DNA from 2 places in the Acutalibacter caecimuris genome. Region 2 is predicted to be linked to the other one. Evidence: predicted binding sites of a transcription regulator. Region 2 holds the regulator's gene; the other holds the start of a gene.

Region 1 (7,702 bases), on a different contig from region 2:
GGCTGTGCACCTTGCGGACACGGCCCTCTTTTTTGTAGATGGAACTGATCTCGCCGGTGACGGTAAAGTGGGGGCGCGGGTTTTCCGGGGCGGTGTTGTCCCGGATGCGGTAGGCCTCTTTGAGCACGTAAAGGCCGTTTCCGGTGGGTTCCAGCTTGTCCCGCAGCTCCTGCCGCCAGGCCGGGTGGGTGAAGTCCCCGGTGCCGACGAGGCCAATGCCCTTGCGCCGGGCCCAGAGGTCCAGGTGCTCGGGCGTGCTGGCCTTGCTGGTGGCCCGTGCGTAGTGGGAGTGGATGTGGAGATCTGCAATGTACATAGGTAACTTCCCTTCATCTGGCAGGGATATGGGACGCGTGCCGTTTTTTGCCGCTTTATGCTGCTTTATGCCGCTTTATGCCGTTTTATGTAAGTATACCACCTTTTGCGGAGAATGGCAAGCTGGCCTTGGCCGGGGCGGGGTTGGGGTGCCGCCGGGGGGGCCTCCGGGGGTGCCTCCGGCGGCTTAGGGGTTTCACCCCTAAGAACCCCACCACTTTTGAAAAAGTGGACAAAACTTTTGCGCGCGCTTGACGGGAGGCTTTTTTTGTTCGTGTGGGGAGGGATTCTGGGGGGTTTTATTACTTTTTTTCTTTTCTTATTTTTTCTTTTTTTCTTTTTCTTTTTTTCTTTTTTATTCCTTGTTGTTTATTTCTTAGGGCTTGTTTGAAAATAGAGGAAATGACGGATTTTTGACCAGAAACGGTCAGATTCAAGGAGAAAACCGCAAGTAATACTTGCGTATTACGAGGATTTTCGACGCAGAAGATGGTTGTTTCTGGGTAAAAAGACGGCGTTTTCGATTTTTCAAACAAGCCCTAATTTTGCTTTTTTGTTTTATTTTATTTTTGTTTTTCCATAATTTATTTTTCTGTTTTGTTGTTTTTCTTTTATTCTTCTTATTTTTTGGTGCGGGGGAATAGAGAAAAGAGCAGGCCCGGCGTAATCCGGGGCTGCTCTTTTTGTTTTACCTTCCTCGCGTAATGCAAAGGAATGGTGTAAATTTTGTGTAAAGCAAGGTTTCAGTTAGGCAAGAATCCCGTGTTTTCGGGGGATTTCAATGCATCATTAATACATCCCGCCCATGTCCGGGGCCGGGGCTGCGGGCGGGGTGGGCTCTTTGATGTCCGCTACCAGGGACTCGGTGGTGAGGATGGTGGCGGCCACGGAAGAGGCGTTTTGCAGGGCGGAACGGGTAACCTTGGTGGGGTCTACGATGCCGGCCTGGATCATATCCTGGAACTCGCCGGTAAGGGCGTTGTAGCCCTGGCCCACCTTGTGGTCCCGCTTAAGCTGCTCCACGATCACGGAACCCTCGATGCCGGCGTTGGCGGCGATCTGGCGGACGGGCTCCTCCAGGGCCTTGAGCACGATGGCGGCGCCGGTCTTTTCGTCGCCCTCGGCGCTGTTTACATAGGCCTGCACGGCGGGGATGGCGTCGATAAGGGCGGTGCCGCCGCCGGCTACGATGCCCTCTTCCACAGCGGCCTTGGTGGCGGCCAGGGCGTCCTCGATGCGCAGTTTCTTTTCCTTCATCTCGATCTCGGTAGCGGCGCCCACCTTGATGACCGCCACGCCGCCGGCCAGCTTGGCCAGGCGCTCTTGCAGCTTCTCTTTGTCGAACTCGCTGGTGGTGGTTTCGATCTGGGAGCGGATCTGCCCGACCCGTGCCTTGATGGCCTCGCTGTCCCCGGCGCCGTCTACAATGATGGTGTTCTCTTTATCCACCTTGACCTGGCGGGCATGGCCCAGCATATCCACGGTGGTTTCCTTCAGGTCCAGGCCCACTTCCTCAGAGATAACCTGGCCGCCGGTGAGGGTGGCGATGTCCACCAGCATCTCCTTGCGGCGGTCGCCAAAGCCGGGGGCCTTGACGGCTACGCACACGAAGGTGCCCCGCAGGCGGTTGAGGATCAGGGTGGTGAGGGCCTCGCCCTCAATGTCCTCGGCGATGATCAGCAGCTTTTTGCCGGACTGGACGATCTGCTCCAGCAGGGGCAGGATCTCCTGGATGTTGGAGATTTTCTTATCGGTAATGAGGATATAGGGGTCGTCCAGCTCGGCCACCATTTTGTCGGTATCGGTGGCCATATAGGGGGTGACATAGCCCCGGTCGAACATCATGCCCTCGACTACCTCGCTGTAGGTTTCGGCGGTCTTGCTCTCCTCTACGGTGATGACGCCGTCGGAGGTGACTTTCTCCATGGCGTCGGCGATCAGTTGGCCGATCTCGTCGCTGGAGGAGGAAACGGCGGCTACCCGTGCGATGTCTTTGGTGCCGCTGACCTTCTGGCTGTTCTGGACGATGGCGTCCACGGCAGCCTCGGTGGCTTTTTGCACGCCCTTGCGCAAGACCATGGGGTTGGCGCCGGCGGTGACGTTCTTCATGCCCTCACGGACCAGGGCCTGGGCCAGCAGGGTGGCGGTGGTGGTGCCGTCGCCGGCCACATCGTTGGTTTTGGTGGCGACTTCTTTGACCAGTTGGGCGCCCATGTTCTCGTAGGCATCCTCCAGCTCCACCTCTTTGGCGATGGTGACGCCGTCGTTGGTGATCAGGGGGGCGCCGAACTTCTTATCCAGCACCACGTTGCGGCCCTTTGGGCCCAGGGTGATCTTTACCGTATCGGCCAACTGGTTGACGCCGCTGAGCAGCGCCTTGCGGGCCTCCTCGCCGTAGACGATCTTCTTAGCCATATCTGCATCATGTCCTTTCTGATGGGTGTTTTAAATAGATTGTGTTTTTGCTTGACGTATGCTGCCGGGGGCTCTTACTCCACCACGGCCAGGATGTCCGACTGCTTGACGATGGTGTACTCCTCGCCGTCGATCTTCACCTCGGTGCCGCTGTACTTGGCGGAGATGACCCGGTCCCCTTCTTTCAGGTACATTTTTACCTCTTTGCCGTCGATCTCGCCCCCGGGGCCAACGGCGATGACCCGGGCGATCTGGGGTTTCTCCTGGCTTTTGGCAGCCAGGACGATGCCGCTTTTGGTGGTTTCCTCGGCATCCTCGGTTTTAATAAGGACTCTGTCCAGCAAAGGCTTTACCTGCATTGCAAACACCTTCGGCCCAAAATTTTAATGGCGGGGCCTTCCCTTTCTCCCGGCTTTCCGCCGCCGGGGGGCGGTATCCGCCGGGGCGCGCCGTGGCACGGCCCAGCGATAAGAGATAACGCAATTTGTGTTTTAGCACTCACCACTCTCAAGTGCTAAACCTATTCTATCCTTATGGTCAGTAAAAGTCAAGAGGCTTTTTCACATTTTTTTACAATTCACAAATCTTTCACATTTTCGCCCCGGTTTCCTGTGCGGGGGCGCCCTGCCAAAGCCTTGAAAAAAAGCTTGCAATTTCTTTGGTTTTGTGCTATCATAACCTTTAGTAAGCCGATGGGTAAGGAGGTGTTACACTTGCCGAACATCAAATCTGCCAAAAAGCGCGTGAAGGTCATTGCCACCAAGACCATGCTGAACCGCGCTGCCAACTCGCAACTGAAAACGCAGATCAAGAAGGCCAACGCGGCCATTGAGAGCAATGCGGACAACAAGGTTGCCGAGGTGCGCACCGCCATGAAGAAGATTGACCAGGCCGCTGCCAGGGGCATTATCCACAAGAACAATGCTGCCCACAAAAAGGCTGCCCTGGATAAAAAACTGCACGCCGGCGCGTAAGCTGCTTGCTTTATTACGCTGGTTTTGTTAGTTTGCTTTTCGAAGGCTCGGATCCTGCTGGGTTCCGGCCTTTTATCTTTTTGCGGGTGTCCAAAGCGGAGAGTTTGTGACGAAATTTTGGCCTCCGGCGGCGGAGAGTTGGCGTAGCCAACTCTTGGGCCCTGATTCTCGGCTGTCGCCCCCTAAGAACCCCGCCACCTTTGAAAAGGGCGAGGGCCACCGGGGGTGGCCGTCACGAGCCGACCGAACCGGCAGGTGAGACGACGAAACTTTTACTATTTGTTCGCTGGAGCCTCGTTTTTTAACTCTTCATTTTGGACGCTTCCTTTACAAATATACCCTTGACTTTTTGTAGAATACTGGTTATTATATATACATACCTATTATTTGGAGGTGGCCTATATGAAAAAGGGGACGAAACTTACACTGCTGATCGGTTTGATTACCGCCATTGCGGCCGTAGCGGCCTCGGTAACGGCCCTGCTGCTGTATTTGGATCACAAACGGGACGAGGAAGAGCTGGAGCACTATTTGGACTGCTCGATCCAATAAAAGCGGCGGCCCTCCAACGCCGGAAGGAGGTGGGCTTTGCCATGCCCAAACGGGCCCCCTGCCCCTCCCCGCCCCTGCTTAGGAGGATGTACCCTTGTTGGACAAACATGGCTTTGACCTTTGGGCGGACGGCTATGATCAGGCCGTTGGCCTTTCTGACGAAAGCAACACCTACCCCTTTGCCGGCTACAAAAAGGTACTGGGGCGTATTTTTCAGGACGTTTTGGCAGCCGGCCCCTGCCGGGTGCTGGATATTGGCTTTGGCACGGCCACACTGACCGCCCGGCTGTATGATATGGGCTGCCAGGTGTGGGGGTTGGATTTTTCGCCCAAAATGCGGGAGGCCGCACAGGCAAAGATGCCCGGCGCCCACCTGTTTTTGGGGGATATGGCTGCTGGACTGCCCTCGGAGCTGCTGGGGCAGACGTATGATTGTATCCTTTCTACCTACGCTGTCCATCATCTACCGGACAGGGAGAAGGCCGGGTTTTTGGCGGGGCTTTTACCCCTGCTGGCCCCCGGCGGGCAACTGCTGGTGGGCGACGTGGCCTTTGGGACCCGCGGGCAACTGGAAGCTTGCCGCGCCCGGAGCGGGGACGATTGGGACGGGGAGGAATTCTATTTGGTGTATGAAGAGTTGCGGGAGCATTTCCCGCAGATGCAGTTTGAGGCGGTTTCCCACTGTGCGGGAATTGTGCGCCTGACGGCCGGATAACCGAAATACCCCGCAGCATAGGGCTGCGGGGTATTTTTGTGGGTTTTGCGGGGCGGCTGTGCCTTTTCGCCTTTTTTGCCTGGATGCTTATGCCTTATCCCGCGGCCTGGCCAGCAGTGCCGCCAGGTAGCCGAAAAACACCGCCGCTGTGGTGCCCGCCGCGCCGGCTGTCAGCCCGCCGGTGAACACGCCCAGGAAACCCTGCTCGACCACCGCTTTGCGCACGCCCTCGGACAGGGCCCAGCCGAACCCGCACAGGGGCACCGTGGCCCCTGCCCCGGCGTAATCTACCAGGGGGCCGTACAGGCCCACGCCCCCCAGCAGCACGCCCAGGGTGACGAAAAGCACCATGATGCGGGCCGGGGTCAGGCCGGTGAGGTCGATGAGCAACTGGCCAATGAGGCAGATGAGCCCGCCCACCCAAAATGCGTTGAAGTATTCCATGTGGCAGTCCCTCCTTTACAGGTTAGACTGCCCCTTTTTTTGCGGGATATTACCCCAACGCCCCGGCCAGCTCCCCCAGATCGGCAAAAACCAGGTCGGGCCGGATGGGGCTTTCCGCCAGCATTTGGGGGGTGGTTTCGCCGCTCATCACCAAAATGGAGGTGACGGCGCTGTCTGCTGCCACGGCGATGTCCGTATAGAGGCGGTCGCCGACTACCGCAAGTTCTTGTGGCTGGCAGCCCGTGTGTTTCAACATATAGCGCAGCGTGTGGGGCGAGGGCTTGCCGAAGAACGGGCACTGCACCCCGGTGGACGCTTTGACCAGCGCGGCGATGGAGCCGCAGTCCGGGATGAAACCGCCCTCTACCGGGCAGTTCCAGTCCGGGTTGGCGCCGTAAACCGCCGCGCCCTGGCGGATGAACCCGCAGGCCAGCCGCAGCTTTTCGTAGGTGAGGGTGGTGTCAAAGCCCAGCACCACGTAGTGGGGGGCTGTGTCGCTTAGGGCGATCCCCGCCTGCCGGAAGTCCTCCTCCAGGGCGGGGGTGCCGACCACGTAGGCGCTCTCCCCCGGCCGGTTCTCCGCCAGCCATTCCAGCAGGACGCCGTTGGAGATCAGCATTTTTTCGGGGGGCACCGAGAGCCCCATGCGGCCAAGTTTCTCCAGGTAGGCCTGGCGGTTTTGGGAACTGTTGTTGGTGAAAAAGCAGTAGTCCCGGCCGGTTTCCAGCACCCGGCGAAGGAAACCGGGGGTGAAGGGGAACAGGCGCTCCCCCAGGTAGATGGTGCCGTCCATATCCAGCACAAACATTTTGATGTGTTGCAGGCGCTCTGTATTTTGCATGGGGCCTCCTTTTGGGGCTGCCGGCAGAGGGGGCCGGGGCCGGAAGATGGTTTAAAAAAGTAGGGCGGGGCATGGGGCGGGCAGCCTCCCCCCTGGCCGGGAAGGCCGGGCCGGGCGCTTGGGGCTACTCCACCGTTACGGACTTGGCAAGGTTACGGGGCTTATCGATGTCGCAGCCCTTCATGCCGGCGGTATAATAGGCGAACAGTTGCAGGGGCAGGATGCTCATGGAGGGTAGCATGAAACCGGCGGTTTTGGGCACGCAGAACTGCCAGTCGGTTTCCTGGGCCAGGGTTTCCCGCAGGTCTTCGGTGGTGATGCCCAGCACCACCGCCCCCCGTGCCTTGACCTCCCGGATATTGGACATCATTTTGTCGAAGAGCCGCCCACAGGTGCAGATGGCGATGACCAGCGTGCCCTCTTCGATCAGGGAGATGGGGCCGTGTTTCAACTCCCCCGCGGTGTAGGCCTCGGAGTGGATATAGGAGATCTCCTTCAGCTTCAGGGAGGCTTCCAGCGAGGCGGCGTAGTCCACATTGCGGCCGATGAAGTACATATCTTTGGCGTGGAAGTACTGGGACGCCAGGTACTGGACCGCCTCTTTATCTTGCAGGCAGCGCTCTGCCAGGGCGGGCAGGCGCTCCAGCTCCCGGATATAGCCGGCCAGTTCCTCCGGCGGCAGGGCCCCTAACTGCTGGGCCATATAGAGGGCGATCAGGTAGACCACGGCCAACTGGGTGCTGTATGCCTTGGTGGAGGCCACGGCGATCTCCGGCCCGGCCCAGGTGTACAGCACATGGCCGGCCTCGTTGGCAATGGTGCTGCCCACCACGTTTACGATGGCCAAGGTTTGGGCCCCCTGCCGCTTGGCCTCCCGCAGGGCGGCCAGGGTGTCGGCGGTTTCGCCGGACTGGCTGATGATGATCACCAGGGTGCGGCTGTCCAGGACCGGGTCCCGGTAGCGGAACTCGGAGGCCACGTCCACCTCAATGGGCAGGCGCAGCAGTTGTTCGAAGGCATACTTGGCCACGGCCCCCACATGGTAGGAGGTGCCGCAGGCCACAATGTAGACCCGGTGGATATCCCGCAACTGGGCGGGGGTGAACACGATATCGTCCAGCACCACCCGGCCCGCCCGGATGCGGGGGGAGATGGTTTTGCCCAGGGCCTCGGGCTGCTCGCAGATCTCCTTCATCATAAAGTGCTCGTAGCCCCCCTTCTCGGCGGCGGCCACGTCCCACTCCACCAGTTCTTCGGGCTTATCCAGGGGTTCCAGGTCCCCGTCGAAGAACCGGGCCCTGTCCCGCTCCAGCACGGCGATCTCCCCGTCCTGGAGCCGGCAGATCCGCCGGGTATGGCGCAAAATGGCGGTCACGTCGGAGGCGATGAAGTTCTCCCCCTCCCCCCGGCCCACGATCAGCGGGCTGTCCTTGCGCACGGCGAAAA
Region 2 (7,702 bases):
ATATGTGGATGACCGCGTGCTCCCGGTCTTTTTCCAGCAACTCCTGGTCGATCAGATCAATATGGGCAATTTCCATAGCCTCTTCTTCTAAATTGGAATAGTCCTCAATATAGATACCATGAGGGACAGTCATGTTGGCGATGTCCCCGGCGGTTTCTGCCTGTGCGGCAGGCACAGTTACTTTAATCTCAGTCCAGTTTTCGCTCATTGTTATTCTCCTGACGGGTGTTTTTAGCTATTATAACCCCGCGCAAGGTGTTTTGTCAATCTTTTCGCCCAAATCTCTGGTTTTTCCCTGATTACATAAAAAGGAGTTGCCCTATGACAAAGAAAAAGTTCTTCTTCCAGGGTGCGGTGCTGACGCTGGTTTCCCTGTTTCTGCGCATTACCAATATGGGGTACCGCTCGTACCTTTCCCAACAGATCGGCGCAGAGGGCATGGGGCTTTACCAACTAATTTTTTCCATCTTTATGCTCACCGTGACCCTCTCCACCTCAGGTATCAGCCTGGCAGTTACACGCTTGGTAACAGCAGCCATAGCCGGTGGCAGGCGGCAGACGGTACGCTCGGTGGTGGCCCGATGCTTTGGGTTCTGCCTTACCATCAGTCTGTGTATTGCGCTGTGCCTATTCTTGCTGGCTGATTTTGCTGCCGTTACCTTTCTGGGCGATCCCCAAGCGGCGCCCTGCTTGCGTATACTGGGGGTCGGCTTGCCCTTTATGGCCCTGTGCACCTGCATGAAGGGCTACTTCCTGGCTGTAGACGAGTCCCTTAGTACAGCCGCCTCAGACGCCCTGGAACAGGTCTTGACCATTGCCGCCACGGTGTGTTTCTTCTGGTATTTTGCCCCCCAGAGCATTCAAGCGGCCTGTCTTGCGGCTATGGCGGCGTCTACCTTGGGGGAGGCTGTTTCCTGCGCGGCCAGTTGGTGTGCCTACCGCAAAAGCCTAAAAAAGAATACTCCCGCTGAAAAGGAGAAAAGCCGGGGTGTGCTGCGCAGCCTGCGGCATATCGCCCTGCCCTGCACCCTTAGCAGCGCGGCCCGTAGCGCCTTAAATACAGGTGAAAACCTGCTTATTCCAAGGGAGTTACAGCGTTTTGGGTTAGGTTACTCCCAGTCACTCTCTCAGTACGGTTTGTTGCAGGGCATGGCCATGCCGATGCTGTACTTCCCTTCGTCTTTCCTTACCTCTTTTGCATCGCTGCTTATCCCTAAAATTGCCCGGGAGAGGGAGTTAAGCCACGAGAAGGCAGTGGCATACATCTCCGGCCGGGCCGTACAAGCGGCGTTATGTTTTGGTATGTTCTTTTCCGCTTTGTTTTTGGCTTTTGGAGATAGCTGGGGCCGGGCTTTCTACCATAGCGAAAGCGCTGGCGCTTACCTGCGGGTGCTGGCACCCTTAGTGCCATTGACCTACCTGGATGTAGTGGTAGATAGCCTGCTGAAGGGCTTGGACGAACAATTTAACTCCATGAAGTATAACTTTGCTGATTCCCTGATTCGGGTGATTTTGGTGCTTTGCCTCCTACAGTTTTTTGGCATGGAAAGTTATGTGGCAATTCTATTTTTTAGTACGATCTTCAATGCCTCCCTGAGTTTGCACCGGCTAATGAAGGTGAGCCACCTACATATCTCGTTACCGGAGCATATTTTATTGCCGATGGCTTGCGCGGCCGGGTCGGTGGGGGTGAGCAGGATGCTGTTGGATGGGTTGGCGGCTGGTGGTTTTCTTTTGGTGCTGATGCAGACTGCCCTGTCAGCGGCACTGTTTGCAGGGGGCTACCTTAGTATAATGAAATGGATGGGGAAGAAAACAGCCCGAACCTAATGGAGAACTTTGTACAGATGCCCAGAGGGCAATGACCCTTGACAGAATCTCCAACAGGCGAAGTGAAACTGTACGCAGACAGAACGGACGTAGGCCACAGCTATAGGTCTTTGCCAAACAGGACATCCAGCCCCGGCAACAGATAGGGGCTGGATGTCCTGTTTGGGTTTGTTCGTGCTTATCACCCGGGCGGCGGCCTGTGTACTGCCGGTCAGTTGGCTTGCCTGCAAGCGGGTTCATAAAGTTTTTACAAATAACTTATTGACTTTTTCTGACCATAGTGGTACATTATAGATACAGTTTAGCACTCAATGAACCTGAGTGCTAAAATAAGCCTGCCAGGGCGGAAAGGAAGGTCTCTCCCATGGAACTTACCATGCGGAAAGAGAAAATATTGGCCGCGGTAATCACTGGCTTTATCCGCAACGGAGAGCCCGTGGGCAGCAAGGCGATCGCGGAAGAGATCGGCGTATCTTCGGCCACGGTGCGCAACGAGATGGCCAGCCTTACCGAACTAGGGCTTTTAGAGCAGCCTTATACCTCAGCCGGGCGGGTGCCTTCTCAAAAAGGGTACCGGGAGTATGTGGACCGCTTGATGGAGGTGCCTGAGCTGGAACCCCAACAGCGCTGGTGGATTGACGCCCATCTGGCGCCAGGGATGGATGACCCGGAGCAGTTGCTATCCAGGGTGGTGCAGTTGGCGGCGGGAGTAGGGCAGTGCGCTGCGCTGGTTACTACCCCCGGTGGCCCAGGGGCCAGGGTAAAGGCTGTGCAGTTGGTGCAGACCAGCCGCCGTACGGCCATGCTCTTGCTTATCAGTTCTGCCGGTACTATGAAGAGCCGGGTGTTCCGTTGCGACTATGACTTGACCACAGATATCCTCCGGGTGTTCTTCCGGGTATTCAATGAGAGGGTAACGGGCCGCACGGTAGAGGAGATCACACCTGCTTTCCTGCAAAGCCTAGGGGCCTCGCTGGGGGAGATGTACGCACTGGCAGGGGCGCCTTTGCGGGCCCTATTAGAGGTGGCGGCGGATACAGCCCACACCGAAACCCTGCTGGGCGGGCAGATGAACCTGCTGCTCTACCCGGAATTAGGGGCACTGGGTGTGCGCCGGGTGTTGGACTTCCTGGAGCAGGAAGAAAAACTGCCGGAACTGTTGGGGCGCAGGCAAACAGGGCGCCCCAAGGCCGGGCAGGTCATGGTACGCATTGGCCGGGAGTGTGGTTGCCCGGAACTGGAAGAGGCCACCTTGTTGATGTCCCAGTATAGTGTGGATGCCCAGGAGGCGGGTACATTGGGGCTTATCGGCCCGGTACGGGTAGATTACCCCCGCCTGACCGCCCTGTTGCGCTACCTGGCCGAACAGGTAAGCAGCTACCTTACCACATTGGCCCGGGAGGAGTAGGTACGCAAGGCATTAAAGTGGAAAGACAGCTTTATTTATATAGTTAAGGAAAGGAGCCATAAGGGATGAAGAGCAAGGAAGAGAAAAAACCGAAAACTAGCGAGCCTCCGGAAACGGAAACGACCCATGAGGCAGCGGAACCCACCCAGCCCCCGCAGGAGCCGGACGTGGCCGCCCAGTTGGAAAAACTTCAGGCAGAGATGGAGGAGCAGCATCAGCAGCATCTGCGCGTATTGGCAGAGTATGACAATTTCCGTAAGCGCACGGCAGCGGAAAAGACGGCGATCTACAACAACGCTGTGTCCGACACTGTGCAGGCGATTTTGTCCATTGCCGACAATATTGGCCTGGCGCTGAGCCAGGAGAACGCCTCAGCGGAGGATATGCGAAAGGGCGTGGAGATGATTGAGGCACAGATCCGGGCGGCCTTTGAAAAGCTGGGTATTGCCGAATCGGGCCAGGTGGGGGAGGTATTTGACCCCAAGTTGCACAATGCGGTGGCCCACATTGAGGACGAAAGCCTGGGTGAAAACGTGATCTCCGCCGTGTTCCAAAAGGGCTACACCCTGAGCGGCCGGGTAGTCCGCCATGCGATGGTACAGGTGGCGAATTGAGGGGAGAAGGCTTCATGGGCAAAACGTTTGCCGAAATGCAGAATATGTATCGTGACATTGTACGCCGCTTTCGTGAGATCGAGGGAAAGCCGTGGCAGGCACAAGGCGCGATGATTGAACTGACGAAACAGGTAGGTGAACTGGCCAAGCAGGTTATGCTAAAAGAGAACGATTACGCCTGGGCCGGGGAAGAGGCAGAGGTGGATCGGCGGCTGGGCATTGAGATGGCTGGCGTGATTGCCTAAGTTATGTGGCTGGCAGATCATTACCAGATTGACTTGGGGCAGGCGTTTATTGAGGCCAGAGAGGATGAGGACGCCTATCTCAGATCCAGAGGCGTATAGACTGATTGTGTCAAGCAATAAAAAATTAAAATAAATAAAATACAAGAGAGGTAATTGAACATGGCAAAAACGATTGGTATCGATTTAGGTACTACAAATTCCTGTGTAGCGGTAATTGAGGGCGGCGAGCCCGTTGTTATCGCCAATGCCGAGGGCGCCCGTACGACCCCCTCTGTGGTTGCTTTCAGCAAAACCGGCGAGCGCATGGTGGGCCAGGTGGCTAAGCGTCAGGCTATCACCAACCCGGATCGTACGATTTCCTCTATTAAGCGGGAGATGGGCAGCGCCTACAAGGTCAGCATAGACAACAAGAGTTATACACCCCAGCAGATCAGTGCCATGATCCTGCAAAAGCTGAAGGCAGACGCCGAAGCCTACTTGGGTGAGCCCGTCACCAGCGCGGTAATCACTGTGCCCGCCTACTTTACCGATGCCCAGCGCCAGGCTACCAAAGACGCTGGCACCATTGCCGGGCTGGAGGTCAAGCGTATCATCAACGAGCCCACTGCCGCAGCCCTGTCCTACGGTGTGGATAAGGATAATGACCAGAAGGTCATGGTCTATGACCTGGGCGGCGGAACCTTTGACGTGTCCATTATTGAGATGGGTGACGGTGTGCAGGAGGTACTGGCCACGGCCGGTAACAACCGTCTGGGTGGCGACGACTTTGACCAGAGGGTGATTGATTGGATCGTAGGCAGCTTTAAGGTAGAGCAGGGCGTTGATCTGGCCGGGGACAAAATGGCGATGCAGCGCATTAAAGAGGCGGCTGAAAAGGCAAAGATTGAACTTTCCGGCGTTACGACTGCGGCTATCAACCTGCCCTTTATTTCCGCTGACGCCTCTGGCCCCAAGCACCTGGACATGACCTTGAGCCGGGCTAAGTTTAACGAGCTGACTGCCGATCTGGTGGAAAAAACTATGGGGCCTGTGCGCCAGGCCTTGCAGGATAGCGGCCTGTCCATTGGGGAGATTACAAAGGTATTGCTGGTAGGCGGTTCTTCCCGTATTCCGGCTGTGCAAGAGGCAGTAAAGAACTTTATTGGCAAGGATCCCTTTAAGGGGATCAACCCTGACGAGTGCGTGGCGATCGGCGCGGCTATCCAGGCGGGCGTACTGGGCGGCGAGGTACAGGGCCTGCTGCTGTTGGACGTAACCCCCCTGAGCCTGGGCGTAGAAACGATGGGCGGCGTTATGACCCGCATTATTGAGCGCAACACCACCATTCCTACCAAGAAGAGCCAGGTGTTTTCTACTGCGGCTGATGGCCAGACCCAGGTAGAGGTTCATGTGCTCCAGGGTGAGCGTGACTTTGCCAAAGATAACAAATCCCTGGGCGAGTTCCGGCTGGATGGTATCGCTCCTGCACCCCGGGGCATCCCTCAGATCGAAGTTACTTTTGACATTGACGCCAACGGTATCGTAAACGTTTCCGCCAAAGACCTGGGCACCGGTAAAGAGCAGCATATTACCATCACCTCCAGCTCCAATATGAGCAAGGATGATATTGACAAGGCTGTAAAAGAGGCCGAGCAGTTTGCCGAGGCAGACAAAAAGCGCAGGGAAGAGGTAGACACCAAAAACAATGCCGAGAACCTCTGCTATTCTGCGGAGAAGATGATTGCCGACAGCGGCGACAAGCTGCCTGAGGCGGAGAAGAACGAGGTAAACGTAAAGGTAGCCGCCCTGCGGGACAAACTGCAAACCGGTTCTGTGGAGGAACTGAAGGCCGGCATGGACGACCTGCAAAAGGCTATCTATGCTGCCAGTGAAAAACTCTACCAGCAGGCAGCGCCTCAGGGAGGCCAGGGTGGCCCCCAGGGCCCGGTAGGCGGGGATCCCAGCGCTCCCGGCAACGATGGTAATGTCTACGACGCGGACTTTAAAGACGTAAACTAAGGCCCGGCTGGGTGCGCAGGAGTTGATTTGAGTGGCAGAAAAAAGAGATTACTATGAGGTGCTGGGCATCCAGAAGTCAGCCTCGGAGGACGAAATAAAGAAAGCCTACCGCCAGCTTGCCAAAAAGTACCACCCGGATTTGAACCCCGGTGACAAAGGGGCCGAGGGGAAATTCAAGGAGGTCAACGAGGCCTACGAGGTGCTGTCAGACAGTGGCAAGCGGGCCCGGTACGACCAGTTTGGCCATGCAGGTGTTGACCCCAACTTCGGGGGCGGCGCAGGGGGCGGGAACCCCTTCCAAGGTGCGGGCTTTGACATCAGTGATATTTTTGATAGCTTTTTCGGCGGTGGTTTTGGCGGCGGAGGCCGGCGGGGTAATCCCAATGCTCCCCGCCAGGGTGGCGATGTGCAGGCCAACCTTGCTATCAGTTTTGAGGAGGCCGCCAAGGGCTGCAAAAAGAATGTAGAGTACCAGCAGATAGAGAATTGCGCGGACTGCCATGGAACCGGTGCAGCAGAGGGCACCAGCCCCAAGACCTGCCCCAACTGTAACGGTAGCGGCCAGGTGCGGGTAAGCCAGCGTACACCTTTTGGGGTAATGCAGTCCAGCCAGACTTGTGACCGCTGTCGGGGGACAGGGAAGATTATCGAAAAGCCCTGCCCCACCTGTGACGGCAAGGGTAAGGTGCGCCGCCGCAAAACGATAGAGGTTTCGGTGCCGGCCGGCATTGCTGACGAACAGATTTTAAATGTGAGCGGTAAGGGCAATGCAGGCAGCAATGGTGGCCCCAACGGCGACTTGCACGTGTATGTGTCGGTACGGCCCCATCCCATCTTTCAGCGCCGTGGTAATGATGTGTGGTGTGAGATGCCCATCACATTTACCCAGGCAGCCCTGGGGGCGGATGTAGAAGTGCCCACCCTGGACGGCAAAGTAAGTTACCACGTGCATGAGGGTACCCAGCCTGGCGATGTTTTCCGTTTGAAAGGGAAAGGCATCCAAAACTTGCACAATGCCCGGTTCCGAGGGGATCAATACGTGCAGGTAACGGTCGAAATCCCTAAAAACCTGAATAAGCGCCAGAAAGAAATTCTGGCTGAACTGGATAAGAATACGGACGACAAGAATTATCAGAAGAGAAAAAGTTTTTTCTCCAAGCTGAAGAGTATGTTTGAAGATTAAGCAAAAGCCCTGTTGGCAGGCTGTTAAAGCATCTGCTAACAGGGCTTTTTTGTGATAGGGAGTGCCCGCTGGCGGCCTAACCGCCCAAAGCCAGCGTTACACGGGTAATACCAAGAGGATCCAGAGATTTAATGTATCCTGCGGCTGAGAATTCTTTTGGGCCCTTGTGGGGCAAATTTACAGCTTGATTTTCGTCCAGTTTCCCTTCCTGAAACGGATAAACGTTAGCACAAACCGAAGTGCTTGGTCACAGAAGGTGCCAAGCCAGGCGCCGATCAGGCCAATCCCCAACGGGTAACATAGCAGCCAACTGATACCAGGCCGGATGCAAGTAACACTCACCAGCGAAACCAGTGCCGTAAACCGGGTATCCCCGGCTCCGCGCAAAGCCCCGAACAGTGTGACCTGCTCGATCTGGAAAATA

What was found. The regulator HrcA, encoded in region 2, represses chaperone genes, less so after heat shock. The targets are predictions, from matches to a motif close to TGTTAGCACTCNNNNNNNNNGAGTGCTAACA.
Region 1: a site for HrcA is predicted at 3,220-3,250, ahead of U8U01_RS00585 (co-chaperone GroES). Genes of this name have one in related genera too.

The regions. Positions count from the first base shown of each region.
Region 1 covers NZ_JAWXXJ010000001.1:91,905-99,606, reverse strand. The annotation lists gene U8U01_RS00600 (UvrD-helicase domain-containing protein) at 1-316, opposite strand, end outside; gene U8U01_RS00595 (hypothetical protein) at 618-851, opposite strand; gene groL (chaperonin GroEL) at 1,105-2,730, opposite strand; gene U8U01_RS00585 (co-chaperone GroES) at 2,805-3,089, opposite strand; gene rpsT (30S ribosomal protein S20) at 3,444-3,704, shown strand; gene U8U01_RS00575 (hypothetical protein) at 4,107-4,256, shown strand; gene U8U01_RS00570 (class I SAM-dependent methyltransferase) at 4,351-4,971, shown strand; gene spoVAE (stage V sporulation protein AE) at 5,059-5,415, opposite strand; gene U8U01_RS00560 (HAD-IIA family hydrolase) at 5,465-6,256, opposite strand; gene glmS (glutamine--fructose-6-phosphate transaminase (isomerizing)) at 6,381-7,702, opposite strand, start outside.
Region 2 covers NZ_JAWXXJ010000005.1:20,131-27,832, forward strand. The annotation lists gene prmA (50S ribosomal protein L11 methyltransferase) at 1-208, opposite strand, end outside; gene U8U01_RS04315 (oligosaccharide flippase family protein) at 322-1,830, shown strand; gene hrcA (heat-inducible transcriptional repressor HrcA) at 2,195-3,238, shown strand; gene U8U01_RS04325 (nucleotide exchange factor GrpE) at 3,304-3,852, shown strand; gene U8U01_RS04330 (hypothetical protein) at 3,867-4,097, shown strand; gene dnaK (molecular chaperone DnaK) at 4,257-6,095, shown strand; gene dnaJ (molecular chaperone DnaJ) at 6,127-7,278, shown strand; gene U8U01_RS04345 (MATE family efflux transporter) at 7,456-7,702, opposite strand, start outside.